Regions from separate parts of the Serratia sp. FDAARGOS_506 genome, predicted to be linked through region 2. Evidence: predicted binding sites of a transcription regulator. Region 2 holds the regulator's gene; the other holds the start of a gene.
What was found. Region 2 encodes Fur, which represses iron uptake genes when iron is present. Its sites were predicted from a motif close to ATAATAATGAGAACNACTATCAA; they were not measured.
Positions count from the first base shown of each region.

Region 1: the regulator Fur is predicted to act here: its motif matches at 5,087-5,109, upstream of EGY12_RS19015 (TonB-dependent siderophore receptor).

Region 1 is NZ_CP033831.1:3,915,424-3,922,688, reverse strand. Features, by position in the region: gene EGY12_RS19035 (DUF3772 domain-containing protein) at 1-1,191, shown strand, start outside; gene EGY12_RS19030 (hypothetical protein) at 1,240-1,407, opposite strand; gene EGY12_RS19025 (alpha/beta fold hydrolase) at 1,537-2,352, shown strand; gene EGY12_RS19020 (GNAT family N-acetyltransferase) at 2,408-2,869, shown strand; gene EGY12_RS19015 (TonB-dependent siderophore receptor) at 2,919-4,979, opposite strand; gene EGY12_RS19010 (GGDEF domain-containing protein) at 5,445-6,857, shown strand; gene EGY12_RS19005 (DUF1428 domain-containing protein) at 6,992-7,265, shown strand, end outside.
Region 2 is NZ_CP033831.1:2,641,781-2,649,045, reverse strand. Features, by position in the region: gene pgm (phosphoglucomutase (alpha-D-glucose-1,6-bisphosphate-dependent)) at 1-1,534, opposite strand, end outside; gene seqA (replication initiation negative regulator SeqA) at 1,612-2,154, opposite strand; gene ybfF (esterase) at 2,379-3,152, shown strand; gene ybfE (LexA regulated protein) at 3,409-3,696, shown strand; gene fldA (flavodoxin FldA) at 3,961-4,500, shown strand; gene fur (ferric iron uptake transcriptional regulator) at 4,830-5,276, shown strand; gene EGY12_RS12825 (beta-N-acetylhexosaminidase) at 5,521-7,265, opposite strand, start outside.

The sequences.
Region 1 (7,265 bases), 1.3 Mb from region 2:
CTGGTCTGCTCGGTGGTGATCCTGCTTTCCTTGCTCATCGGCTACATCGCCTTCGCTCGCTTCCTGACCTACCAGTTGATCTGGGTGGTGCTGGTGCTGATGGCGTTCTACTTTATGGTGCTGTTCGCCACCGACTTGTGCGCCGCGCTGTTTTCGCCGCAGACCGTCAGCGGCAAGATGCTGAAGAAAACGCTTAGCTTCAAGGATCGCCATCTGGAGCAGATGTCGATCATCACCACCGCGCTGGCCAAATGTTCACTGTTGCTGTTGATGATCGTCGCGCTGTTCAACGGCTCGTTCGGCAGCACCACGCCGGGCTCGCTGATGGAGAAAATCGTCTCCATCCTGACCGGCGAAGGGCTGCAGCGTTTCAATATCGTGCCCGGCAACCTGCTCAACGCCGTGATCTGCCTGGCGATCGGCATCTACATTCTGCGTGCGGTGCGGCGCTGGCTGGGATCGGAACTGCTGCCAAAAACCATCTCGGACGTCGGCATCCGCGCCTCTCTGGTGACATTGTTCAGCAATATCGGCTATGTGTTGGTGATTCTGATCACCCTGGCGGCGCTGGGCATCCAGTGGAGCAACCTGGCGTGGATCGTCAGCGCCCTGTCGGTCGGTATCGGTTTCGGTTTGCAGGAGATCGTGAAGAACTTTATTTCCGGCCTGATCCTGCTGACCGAGCGTCCGGTGAAGGTCGGAGACATGATCGGCATTGGCGGCGTGGAAGGCGACGTGCGGCGCATCAACGTGCGCGCCACCGAAATCCAGCTCAGCGACCGTTCCACCATGATCGTACCGAACTCGCAGCTGATCTCGCAGAACGTGCGCAACGCCACTATGGGTAATGCGCAAGGGGTGGTGACCATCGCGCTGACGTTCCCGACCTCAATCGATCCGGAGCAGGTGCGCAATATCTTGCTCAGCGCCTACAACGAGTACGAAACCATTCTGGAAACGCCGGCGCCTTACGTGCGCTTCAGCCAGCTGGGGCCGGACGGCATTATCCTGAGCGTGACCGGCTACGTGCCGAGTCCGCGCATGGTCGGCGCCACCAAGAGTGAACTGCTGTTCAATATCCTCAAGCTGCTGCGCGCGCAGGAAGTGAGCCTGTCCAGCCCGCAGGAAGTGGTGTTTATGAAGCAGCAGGCGACGCGATATCAGGCCAACGAAGAGGAACACTCCTCCTAGTCCAGCCCTGAGGCGGCGGGCCGTTAAGTGACGGCCCGCCGAATGCGGCTAGTACATCGACGGTTCCACCGATTGCGAGCAGTCGCTGTTGGCGCTGGATTTGGTGCAGGTATAAGGCTCATTCGGCGATGCCGAAGGCACATTCGACGGGCCGCCGCCTCCGCCGATACACCCGCTCAGCATCAGCATCAAAAACACGAGAATTATTTTCTTCATCTCACCGTCCTCCATTGCGATTCCTCCCTTAAGTATATGTCGGGAAAGCGAACGGCACCGCTCGCCGGTGCGATCTATACTCCTTTGATGCCTTGTTGGCGCACAACGTCGGCGAATGAGGAGGAAAAGATGCGAACCGACGACGAGTTGACCCACTTTGCTGCGCAGGGGGCGCCGCCGTTGCCGCCCGCGTCCAGTCAGGGATTTGTCGAACATGACGGCGCGCGCATCTGGTATGCCACCCATGGCGCAGCGCCGACGGTGATCCTGCTGCACGGCGGCCTGGGCCACAGCGGCAACTGGGGGTATCAGCTGCCGGCGCTGCTGGCTGCCGGGTATGGCGTGCTGGTCATCGACAGCCGCGGGCACGGGCGCAGCACCCGCGACGCCCGGCCTTACCGTTACGACCGAATGGCTGATGATCTGGTGGCGGTGATGGACGCACTGCGGATCCCGCACGCCGCGCTGGCGGGCTGGAGCGACGGCGCCTGCGTCGCGCTTATCGCCGCCCATCGGGCGCCACAGCGGGTGGACGGCGTCTTTTTCTTCGGCTGCAATATGGATCCCAGCGGTGTGAAACCGCCGGCCGCCAACCCGGTCGTCGAGCGCTGCTTCGCGCGCCACGTGCAGGACTATGCCGCGCTGTCGCCGACGCCGCAGGAGTTCGATGAATTCGTCGCCGCCGTGAGCCTGATGATGAGCAGCCAGCCGAACTACAGCGCGCAGGAATTGGCGGCCATTCGTGTGCCGGTGACTGTCGTTCACAGCGAACACGATGAGTTTATCCGCGCCGAGCATGCCGCTTACCTAAGTGCCAGCATTCCCGGTGCCTGTCTGGTGACGCTGCCGGGCGTCAGCCATTTCGCGCCCCTGCAGCGGCCGGCGCTGTTCAACCGCGCGCTGCTGGATTTTCTCGCCAATGTGATGCCGCCGCCTGCGCGCTGACGCTCGCTGCTCTATGCTGGAGGCGGGGCATTTTGACATCATCGAAGAGGACATCATGAGTGAAAGCATCATGGTCAGGCCGCTGGAAGCGCGGGACTACGCCGCCTGGCTGGCACTATGGCGAGGGTATAACGCATTTTACGGCCGTGAGGGGGCAACGGCGTTGCCCGACGAGGTGACGCAGACCACCTGGCGGCGTTTTTTTGACGCCTACGAACCGATGTTTGCCCTGGTCGCTGAGCGTCAGGGGCAGGTGGTCGGGTTGACGCACTATCTCCTGCACCGCAGTACCTCTCAGCTGCAGCCTAACTGTTATCTGCAGGATCTGTTCACCGCGGAGACGGTACGCGGTAAAGGGGTGGCAAGGGCGCTGATCGCGGCGGTCTATGAACGCGCACAGCAGCTGGGGTTGCCGCGTGTTTACTGGAACACCCACGAAAGCAACCAGACCGCCATGCGGCTGTACGACAAGGTGGCGGAGCGCCCCGGTTTCGTGATGTACCGCAAGGCGCTTTGACGCCGGGCGAAAAGAAAACGGGCGCCAAACGGCGCCCGGAGATGGGGGGTTAGAAATCGACCGTCGCCTGCAGGCTGAGGCTGCGCGGTTCGCCTTCAATCACGCGCAGATTACCGGCGCTGGAGGCATAGTATTCGCGGTTAAACAGGTTTTTCACATTCAGTTTCAGCTGAGTATGTTTGCCAAGCAGCTTGCTGTCCCAGGCGACAAAGGCATCCGCCACGGTGTAGGCCGGCATGGTGAAGCTGTTCTCCGGATCGCCGGCGCGGCGGCCGACATAGCGTGCGCCGCCGCCGACCCGCACCTCGCCGGGCACCACCGGCAGCGTCATGCGGTGGCTGAGATACAGGCCGCCCATATTGGTCGGGGCGTTGACCAGCCGGTTGCCGACGTTGGCCGGATTGAGGTTGTCTTCGACGATTTCGGTTTTATCGTAGCTGTAGTTGGCGGTGAGATCCCAGTTGGGTGCCACTTCGCCGTTCAACTCCAGTTCCGCGCCGGTGGAACGCGCTTTGGGAATGCTGCGGGTTACGCCGTTGATAAAGATCGACATATTGCTTTCATCGATACGATAGAGCGCCAGTGTCGCGTCGAAAGCCGGGGTGATCTGCCATTTGCCGCCCACCTCATAGGTGGTGCCGGTTTCCGGCGTGGCGACGTTGCCGTTATCGTCGATGGCGGTGGATGGCGTGAAGGAACGGCTGTAGTTACCGTACAGCGACAGGTTTGGCGTCAGCTTATACACCAGCCCCGCCTGGGGCAAAAACTGATCGTCTTTGTCATTGAGCGTATTTTTCGGCTTCTGGAACCCGTTGCTGTTGTTCTGGTAATACGACTGATAGCGTGCGCCCAGCACCGCAATCCACCGGTCGGTGAGATGAATGCTGTCCTTGGCGTACAGGGAGCGGCTGAACAGCGTGGTGCGCAGGTTGCTTAACGCGTCGTTGTAGGTGGTGCTGTTGGTGACAGGCGCTTCGCCATACGCCGGATCGTACATGTTGAACGTCTTCGATACCTTGCCGCGATAGGAATAGGCCTTATAAGTCTGGTTCTTCTCGTAGTCCACGCCCAGCAGCAGATCGTGCTGCATGCCGAACACCAGCGGCGAACCGGTCAGATCCCACGAGTAATAGTCGGTCTGGTGATTGAAGCCGCGGTTGGCGTCGGCGCGGCGCGAAACGATCCCGGTCGTGGTGTCGACCGCGGTGGCGCGCACTTCGTTGCTGTCGTAACGGCGTTGCAGCCAGGCGTAGTTGAGGCGGGTGGTCCAAATCGAATCCAGCGCATATTCGTAATGGGCGTTCAGGCGTTTGTTTTTGCCCCAGGCGCGGTTGGCGTAGTCATCCAGCCGGCGGTTGTAGGGCACATCGACCGGTTTGCCGTCGATAAATGCGGTGCCGCGATCGTAAGGAATATCGTACTTATATTCACTGTAGGCGATGTTAAAGGAGGCCTTGTCACCGAACCAGCTGAGTGACGGGGCAAGCAGCGTGTGTTCGTCGCTGCCGAAGTTGCGCCAGTAATCCTCATGCTGGCGTTCGGCGATCAGGCGAAAGGCGAAGCCGCCACCCAGTGGGCCGGTCACATCGACGCTGCCGCTGCCGCCGCCAAAGCTGTTGGTGGCGCCGCTGATGCGGGTGTTCCAGTCATACTGCGGTTTTTTGCTGATCAGATTGATGACGCCACCGGGGCTGAGGATACCGTAGAGCAGCGATGCGGAGCCTTTGAGCACCTCGACGCGCTCGGTCGTAGCATCCATGCTCAGCCCCTGGTTGCTGCGTACGCCGTCGATGAACACCGAACCGTCGGAGTTCACCCCAAAGCCGCGTTTGACGAAGCCGTCCTCGGTACCGCCGAGCGTGTTGCCTTGGGTGACGCCGCTGACGAATTTCATCGCGTCGTTGACGCTTTTGACCTGAAAGTCGTCAATCACCTGCGAGGTGACGACGCTGACCGATTGCGGCAGTTCACCGATCGGCGTGGCGGTTTTGCTGCCGGTTGAGGCGGTATCAGCGCTATAGCTGCCGGCAGACAGGGCGGTGGCGGTCACCGTAATGGCATCTTCTGTTTTTGCTTCGGGGGCTGCGGCGATCGCCAGGGCGGGAAACAGGCCGGCAAACAGGGGCAGAGTGCGAAGCACGTGATTTTTATTTCTTTTAGTGGGGTGGTGAAGAACTGACTGGTGCATATAATCCCATGGAAAAACAATAAATAGTAACGATTATCATTATAATTATCATTTATTGGTTTTGAATAGAGGAAAAAGAGGACATCCCCTCATTGCACGATTTAATTTTGTCTTTCAGGAAAAATACGGCGTTTTTACCGGTAAAAAGCCGCTGAGTTGACCATAATGATCAAGACGGCCGGAATGCCTTGGCAGTTTCTGCGCCAGAGAGGTGAATTCCGTCAATATATTGATACACAAATATTTTTTCCTTGATGAATAAACAGGTGTCCGGGCAGGCAAAACTGGCAATAATAGGCGGGTCGGCCGTTTATTTTCGCCTCACCGCCGACGGTTGTGATGCGAACAGACTGTCACTTTAGGCTAGCGGAAGTCTCTGGACCCAAGATGCAAACCACCTCGTTATCCGATACCCGGAAAATCTGGCCCGCGCTCATCATTTTTTTGCTGGTGTTCGTCCTGTGTCTGCTGGGCATCGTGAGTCGTCCCGGCAGCTTTCTTGCGCTATTCTGGCCGGTTAACGCCGTGCTGCTGGCCGTTTTGGTGCGTCGCCCAAAATGGGCGACGCGTGCCGGATGGGGCATGGCGGTGCTGGGGTATCTGGCGGCGGATCTGTTGACCGGCAGTTCGCTGCAAAAGACGCTGCTGCTGAACGCCGCCAATCTGAGTGGCGTGGTGGTAGGGTATCTGTGGTTCATGCGGCTGTCGCCTCAGGCGCGCATGTTGCAGCGCGGCACATCCAGCATGTACCTGTTCGGTATCTGTCTGACCGCCGCCGCCGTTACCGGTGCGGTGGGCGCTGCAACCTCGCAGTGGCTGTTCGGCAGGCCTTATTTGACCTCGCTGGCGCTGTGGTTCTCGTCAGAATTCACCAATTACGTCACGTTGATGCCGTTCATTCTGGCGTTTCCCGCCGACTGGCGACATCCCCTGCGCGCGGCCTGCTCCATGCTGATGCAGCGCAGCCAATGGCCGCAGGCAGGACAAAAACTCACGGTGTTGGCTCTGCTGGCGCTGGCGGCGCTATGCAGCGTGCTGATCGGCGGCCCCGGGGCGGTGATCTTTCCGATGCCGGTGCTGCTGTGGCTGGCGATGTCCTTTTCGCTGTTCTGCACCATGATTGCGGTGCTGGTTTATGTGCTGTGGTGCCACATGGCGATCGATTTCGGGCTGTTGAGCTCGACGCTCGACATGAAGGTGTTGCAGAACGCGGTATCGATGCGTTTGGGCATCGCGCTGCTGGCGCTGGGGCCCATCGCCGTAGCCAGCATGAACTATGCGCGCAACGCGCTGCTGCGCACGCTGGAGCACGTGGCGAATCACGATGCGTTGACGCACGTGTTGACGCGTAATGCGTTTATGCAGCGCGGCGAGCGGGTGATCGACCAGAAAGGCGAGCTGGTGTGCGTCATGATGCTCGACATCGACTATTTCAAATCGATTAATGACCGTTTCGGCCACGCCGGCGGCGACCAGGCGCTGATGGCCTTTACCCGCGCGATTGCCGCCGATCTGAACGCCAATGACCTGTTCGGCCGCATGGGTGGCGAAGAGTTCGCCATCGTCTCGACGCTCGGCCAGCCGCAGCATGGGGCGCAGCTGGCCGAACGGCTGCGGCAACGCATTGAGACGGAGTCGATCACCATGCCGGCCGGCCATCCGCTGCAGATCACCGTCAGCATCGGCATGGTGACCTGCCCGAGCGGTTCCGGCCACAGCCTGGCTGACCTGCTCAAACTGGCGGATCTGGCGGTATACAAAGCGAAAAACGCCGGCCGTAACCGGGTCGCCACGCCGTAATCTTACCCACCGAACGATCCTGAGCGCTGAACTTCCGATCCGGGCCGCGCGCCCGCCGTCTAAACTGGTAGAGGGCACGGGCAACGTCGTCCGCGCTGAACCGACTGTCCTTAATCAGACAAGAGGATGCCAGGATGAAATACGTAGACGGGTTTGTGGTGGCGGTGCCGGCCGCCAACAAGGAGGCTTATCACCGGCTGGCGGCTGCTGCTGCGCCGCTGTTCAAAGAGTTTGGCGCCACGCGCATCGTGGAGTGTTGGGGCGATGACGTGCCCGACGGCAATCTCACCGACTTTCGCGGTGCGGTGAAGGCGCAGGAGGGTGAAGTGGTGGTGTTCAGCTGGATAGAGTACCCCTCCAAGGCGGTGCGCGACGCCGCTAACGAAAAAATGATGAACGATCCGCGCA
Region 2 (7,265 bases):
CGGTACCGGAAGGACGGGCCGCGAACCAGCCGTTGTCGGTCATCACTTTCAGGCCGCCAATCGACGCGCCGTTGCCCGGTGCCGCGGTCAGACGTGCGGTGATCGGATCGCCTGCCAGGGTATTGGCCTTGACCATCTCCGGCGACAGCTTGGACAGCGCCGCTTTTTGCGCCGCAGTCGCCGGCGCCTGGATGCGGTTGTAGCTTGGCGCACCGAAGCGCTTGGCCAGATCGTCATAGTGATGCTGCGGATTCTCACCGGTTACCGCAGTGATTTCAGCCGCCAGCAGGCACATGATGATGCCGTCTTTGTCCGTCGACCAAGGCTGGCCGTTGAAGCGCAGGAACGAGGCCCCGGCGCTCTCTTCGCCGCCGAAGCCCAGGCTGCCGTCGAACAGGCCGTCCACGAACCACTTGAAGCCGACCGGCACTTCCACCAGCTTGCGGCCCAGGTCAGCCACCACGCGATCGATCATCGCGCTGGACACCAGCGTTTTACCTACCGCGACATCGGCACCCCACTGCGGGCGATGCTGGAACAGGTAGTTGATGGCTACCGCCAGATAGTGGTTCGGGTTCATCAGGCCCTTCGGCGTGACGATGCCGTGGCGGTCGTAATCCGGATCGTTGGCGAACGCCAGATCGAATTTGTCGCGCAGCGCCAGCAGGCCGGCCATCGCCGACTCGGACGAGCAGTCCATGCGGATGATGCCGTCGTGGTCCAGGTGCATAAAGCGGAAGGTCTGATCGATGGAATCGTTCACCAGCGTCAGATCCAGGTTGTAGTGCTCCGCCACGCGCTGCCAATAGGCGATGCCGGAACCGCCGAGCGGATCCACGCCCAGCTTCAGGCCGGCGCGTTGGATGGCCGGCATATCGACCACCTCAACCAGACCTTCAACATAAGGCTGCACCAGATCTTTGGCGTGCAAGTGGCCGCTGTTCCAGGCTTTATCCAGCGACTGACGCTGAACGCCTTTCAGCTGTTGCGCCAGCAGTTCGTTGGCACGCTTTTCGATCACCGACGTCAGGTTGGTGTCAGCCGGGCCGCCGTTCGGCGGGTTGTACTTGATGCCGCCGTCTTCCGGTGGGTTATGGGACGGCGTAATGACGATGCCGTCGGCCTGCGCGCCGCCGCGGCGGTTGTGGCACAGAATGGCGTGCGATACCGCCGGCGTTGGCGTGAAGCCGTTGTTTTCCTGCACGATCACATCGACGCCGTTGGCGGTCAACACTTCCAGCACGGAAATGAAGGCCGGCTCGGACAGCGCATGGGTATCTTTGCCCACGTAGCACGGGCCGGTAGTGCCCTGCTGATGACGAACTTCGGCGATCGCCTGAGCGATGGCGAGGATGTGCGCTTCGTTGAAGCTGTGGCGCTGCGCGCTGCCGCGGTGGCCGGAGGTGCCAAACTTCACCGCATGTGCGGAATTGCCGGCTTCCGGTTGCAGCACATAGTACTGCGACGTCAGCTGGGCTACGTTGATCAGATCGCTTTGGCGGGCGGGCTGCCCGGCACGTGGATTATTCGCCATCGACATATCTCCCTCATCCCTGTCGGTGGCCGGGCAAATACGTCGCGCACGGCCATCATGACGGGCTGTTCGCTAAATTAGACGGTACCGCAAACTTTCTCGATCAGTTCCGCCGGGAACTGCATGGCCTGCATGATGTGTTCGATCATGCTGCGTTTGCGGCCGGTATTGGTATTGGTGATCACCCAGTAAGGGGTGCCCGGTACATGCTTCGGCTTGGTATGCGTGCCGTTGGCCAGCAGGGTCTGCTGATCGCCGGCAAAATAGGTGCGGGTACGGCCGGTCAACGCATCGGTGGCGGCGGCGAAACCGGCGGCATCGAGGGTATACAGCGTGGACAGCACCAGCATGAAACGGTTGACCGCTTTGTTCTGCTCGGCATATTCATCCGACAGCAGCAGCTCACGCATGGCGCGCACGCGATCGCGCGGACGCTGTGCCGGCGCCGTTTTTTCCAGCTCGACGGACTGCGGCGCACTGGCAGCAGGCAACGCGCGCACCGGTTGCCCTGCGGTGAATTTCAACATGCGGCGTAAAATATCGGACGCGCTTTCACCGATGTGTTGCGTGTGGCTGGCAATATAACGGTAAAGCTCTTCGTCGACTTCAATAGTTTTCATCTTTATCCAATACTGTTTTTTCTACTTAGAACCTGAAGCCAGATCCTGCATTCAAGCCATGGGATTATAAGGTTAAAAGCGCTGGGGCGAACACAACAATGTGCCTCCGGACGGAAAATGCAGACTAATACCTATAGCCGGCGCTGCCAAGCCCGCGCCGCGAAAATTCCGCATGATTCATCGTGCGATTCAATCATGATACCCTAATCTGAATCTCTCTCAGCATGAACTTCGCCATGAAATTACATTATCAACTGCTGGCCACCGAGTCAGACGCGCTGCCGGTGCTGCTGATCCACGGGCTGTTCGGCAATCTGGACAACCTGGGCGTGCTGGCGCGCGATCTGCATAAACAGCACAGCGTGATCAAAGTCGATCTGCGCAACCACGGCCTCTCCCCGCGTGCCGACGACATGAACTATCCCGCCATGGCGCAGGACCTGCTGGCGCTGCTCGACGAACTGCAGCTGGAGAAAGCGATCGTCATCGGCCATTCGATGGGCGGCAAAGCGGCGATGGCGCTGACCGCCATCGCGCCCGAGCGCGTCGCCAGGCTGATCGTTATCGACGTCGCGCCGGTGGATTACCAGGCCCGCCGCCACGACGAGATCTTCGCCGCGCTGAAGGCCGTCAGTGCGGCCGGCATCACCCAACGCCAGGCGGCCGCTCAGCTGATGCGCGAGTACCTGCAGGAAGAAGGCGTGATCCAGTTCCTGCTGAAGTCCTTCCACAACGGCGAGTGGCGCTTCAACCTGCCGGTGCTGATCGAACGCTACGAAGACATCACCGGCTGGCAGGAAATACCGGCCTGGCCGCACCCGACCCTGTTCATTCGCGGCGGCCTGTCGCCGTACGTGCAGGACAGCTACCGGGCGGACATCGCCCGCCAGTTCCCGCAGGCCCGCGCACACGTCGTCGCCGGCACCGGCCATTGGGTGCACGCCGAAAAACCGGAAGCGGTGCTGCGCGCCATTCACCGTTTCCTCGACGAAGCCTGAAAAACGCGCTCACCTGGCGAAAAAACGCGCTAAAGATAACGGCTTAGCGCGTTTGCCCCGCAGTTAGGCATTGTCGTCGCTCCATCTGCTGGGGTAATATGGCGCGCTATAATTTTGCCGCCGCGCCAGCGCGTTCGCGAACGCCGGTTCGGGGGTAAATTTGGGTTAGGGTTTATTGGCCCGAAGTGTGTTAACCGATGCCTCCGGAAGCGTGCGAGCGCTTTTTGATGCAAACTCCCTTGCAGTACCGCTACCTATGGCAAAAGAACAAACGGATCGCACGACGCTGGATCTGTTCGCAGATGAACGCCGTCCGGGGCGCCCGAAAACCAACCCGCTTTCCCGCGATGAACAGCTTAGAATCAACAAGCGCAATCAGTTACGGCGCGATAAAGTGCGTGGATTGCGGCGCGTAGAGCTGAAAATCAACGCGGATGCGGTGGACGCCCTGAACAAACTGGCGGAACAGCGCAACATCAGCCGCAGCGAACTCATCGAGCAGATGCTGTTGGCGCAACTGGCGGAAGAACAGCCGGAACATTGATCTCTTCGGCCGCACGCGCGGCGCGGCGTTAAGGACAACGCCGGATCGACCACGCTTTTCTTCATTCTCCGGCATCGCATAAATGCGATAAAACCCCGGCGCCACTTTCTGGCATGATACGCATTTACCGGTAAGAGACTGCGCCTGTCGGCGCCCGCCCCGGAGGCGAAAGGCTCTTGCCATGGCATCATTTTAATCGGCGTCAGCGGCGGCAGTGCCGGCGTCGAGTAATGCAATTACTTGAATTTAAAGGTTATACGCGATATGGCTACTGTAGGCATTTTCTTTGGCAGCGACACTGGCAATACCGAAAACATTGCCAAAATGATCCAGAAAATTCTCCAGAAACAGTTTGGCGACGACGTCTCTGAAGTGCATGACATCGCTAAAAGCAGCAAAGAAGACCTGGAAGGGTTCGATATCCTGCTGCTAGGTATCCCGACCTGGTACTACGGTGAAGCGCAGTGTGACTGGGATGATTTCTTCCCGACGCTGGAAGAAGTCGACTTCAACGGCAAACTGGTGGCGCTGTTCGGCTGCGGCGACCAGGAAGACTACGCGGAATACTTCTGTGACGCGATGGGTACCATCCGCGACATCATCGAACCGCGCGGCGCGGCCATCGTGGGCCACTGGCCGACCAAAGGCTACCACTTCGAGGCCTCCAAAGGCCTGGCGGACGACAACCACTTCATCGGTCTGGCGATCGACGAAGACCGTCAGCCTGAGCTGACCAACGAGCGCGTGGACGCCTGGGTCAAACAGATCGTCGAAGAGCTGAGCCTGGCCGATATCGTCGGCTAAACCCCGGCACTGGCGAAAGGTTGAACAAAGGCCCTGTAAAGTGCATAGTGTGCCCACAGGGCCGTCATCGGCAGCAGGGATTGCTGCGATAGAAGCTACAGATTTGTAACTTCCCACCCCGTCACGGTAGACTGAGATATCGGTTTATCCCACCCATCAAGGCGTTGCATGCAAAACATGCAATAGTGCAATTATATCTTTGTTAACAACCGGCGGTTTCCATTTAGTACAACCGGTTCTATAATGAGACGCATTAACTCTTTGTGCCGACCGATGCCACAGGCGAGTACGCCTCAACTTGATTAGCATAGTAACAGGACTGAATTCGCATGACCGACAACAACATCGCATTGAAGAAGGCCGGCTTAAAAGTCACGCTTCCGCGACTCAAAATCCTGGAAGTACTGCAAAATCCGGAATGCCATCACGTCAGTGCGGAAGATTTGTACAAAAAACTGATTGATATGGGCGAAGAGATCGGGTTGGCAACGGTTTATCGCGTACTGAACCAGTTTGACGATGCGGGCATTGTGACACGTCACAATTTCGAAGGCGGCAAGTCCGTGTTCGAGCTGACCCAACAGCATCACCACGATCACCTGATTTGCCTGGACTGTGGCAAAGTGATCGAATTCAGCGACGAATCCATCGAAGTGCGCCAGCGTGATATCGCCAAGCAACACGGCATCAAGCTCACCAACCACAGCCTGTATCTGTACGGTCACTGTGAAACCGGTGACTGCCGCGAAGACGAAACGCTGCACGACAAGAAATAAGCCTGACCGGCTATGAAAAACCGCCTCACACCGAGGCGGTTTTTTTATGCCCGCCGTGCAACGGGCAAAAAAATCCCCGGACAAGCCGGGGAAAATCATGTCATGAAATATCACAATTGCAGCGGCACAGCGACTCCACGTACTCCTCTCACTTCAACGTCCGCCCTACGCCGACACGCGCGGGCGAACGCATTCCCCCTTCGTTATACGGCCGCCGCCAGGGCAGCAGGCCATTGCACCGAGCTTAGACCTTCTCGGCGCGGCTGTAGCGCTTGCCGTCCGGGCTGACCGAACGCACCTGAACGTCACCCGAGACCGTCGGCTTGGCCTTGGCGTCATAATGTTGCCACTGCTTACCGCCGTCGGTGGAGTACTCGATGCCCAACCCTGGCAGGGCGATATTCGCCTCCAGCTTGCCGCCCGCTACGCGTGCGCCCGGCACCGGCAGACGGTAAGCGACGCCGCCTTTGTCCAGCTTGGCCAGTTCACGCTGCCCCAGGATATTGGCGAAGCGCAGCCAGTCTTTCTCCAGCGTCTTGGTATCGACAAAGTGGGTTTCCCCGCCTTTGTATTCGCGGCCGGCGCGATAGTCCTGCTCCCAACCGGCGCGGTGCCAGGCGCGTTCAGCCACCGACAGCGCGCGTGGGAAAATCATGTATTCCATCTGCGGATCGGTGCGCTGGGTTTCGCTCCACAGCTGAGCGGACAGCCCGTAGGCGCCCGGCCACGGCTTGTCGCTCTTGGCGTTGAAGTGGTTGCCGTCGCGGTCGACCGAGGTTTCCGCGTTCTGCGGCATGTTATCCGGCGCGAAGCTGAACACTTTGCGCTCGTCGCTGAAGCGGGTGCCCCAGTAGTAACCGCGCTCGTCCGGGTTCACCTCGTACGGGAAGTCCATATAGACGTAGTCCGGGTTGGAAACCACCACTTCATACCCTTTGTTGGCCCAGTCATTGACGCTATCGAAACCGCCCCAGTACAGGGTATCCCAGAAGTTGACGCCCACGCGCGAGGTGGCGAACGCCTTCGCGTTCTCGGCGTCTTTCAGACCATCCTGCCAGGCCTGCATTCTGTCGATGCCGTGCGCCTTCACCAGCTTGCTGACCTCTTGGCCGAAGTAGCTCGGCAGGTGCTCCATGTCGGCCACCTTGCCTTCTTTGATCATCGTCTGGCACACCTGCGACTTGGCCCACGGCTTGTCTTCGTTGCTCTGATCGATGATGCCTTTGCCCGGCTCCGGTTTCGCCTTGTCGGTGTAGCCGGCGCCCAGGCGAATGTTTTTCGCTTCGTCGCCGCCGAAGTGCCAGGTCTTGATCGGCTGACCGGCCTCTTTATGCATCTGCGCGATCTCGCCGATTACCTTGTCGACAAAGCGCTGGGAAGAGTCCAGGCACGGGTTCAGATAGCTCTGGCGGTTAAAGAACTGCACGGAGGTGGTGTTGGAGGTATCGGTCGGATCCACCAGGCGGAATTCGTTGGCCTCCTGCTCTTTCCCGGCGGCATGCAGCTTTTTATAGCGCGCTTCCATCGAGACCACCGCGGCGCGGGCGTGCGCCGGCATGTCGATCTCCGGGATCACCTCAATCTGGCGCGCCTGGGCGTATTTGATGATGTCGATATAGTCCTGACGGCTGAAGAAGCCGCCGTAGACGTCCGGCCCTTGGCCGTACTGAGGCAGCAGGCAGGTGGTTTCGCTCAAATCGTGGCAGCGCTGGCCGCCGACTTCCGTCAGCTCAGGCAAACCGGGGATCTCGATGCGCCAGCCTTCGTCATCGCTCAGGTGGAAGTGGAATTTGTTGAGCTTGTAGGCCGCCATCTGATCCAGCAGGCGCAGCACCGCGTCCTTCTTATGGAAGTTGCGCGCCACGTCGAGGAAAATGCCGCGATACTGGAAGCGCGGCGCATCGCTGGCGTCCAGCGTGGCAATCTTGCCGCTGCCGTCGCTCGGCACTAACGACAGGATCGACTGCAGCCCGTAGAACACCCCGGCCT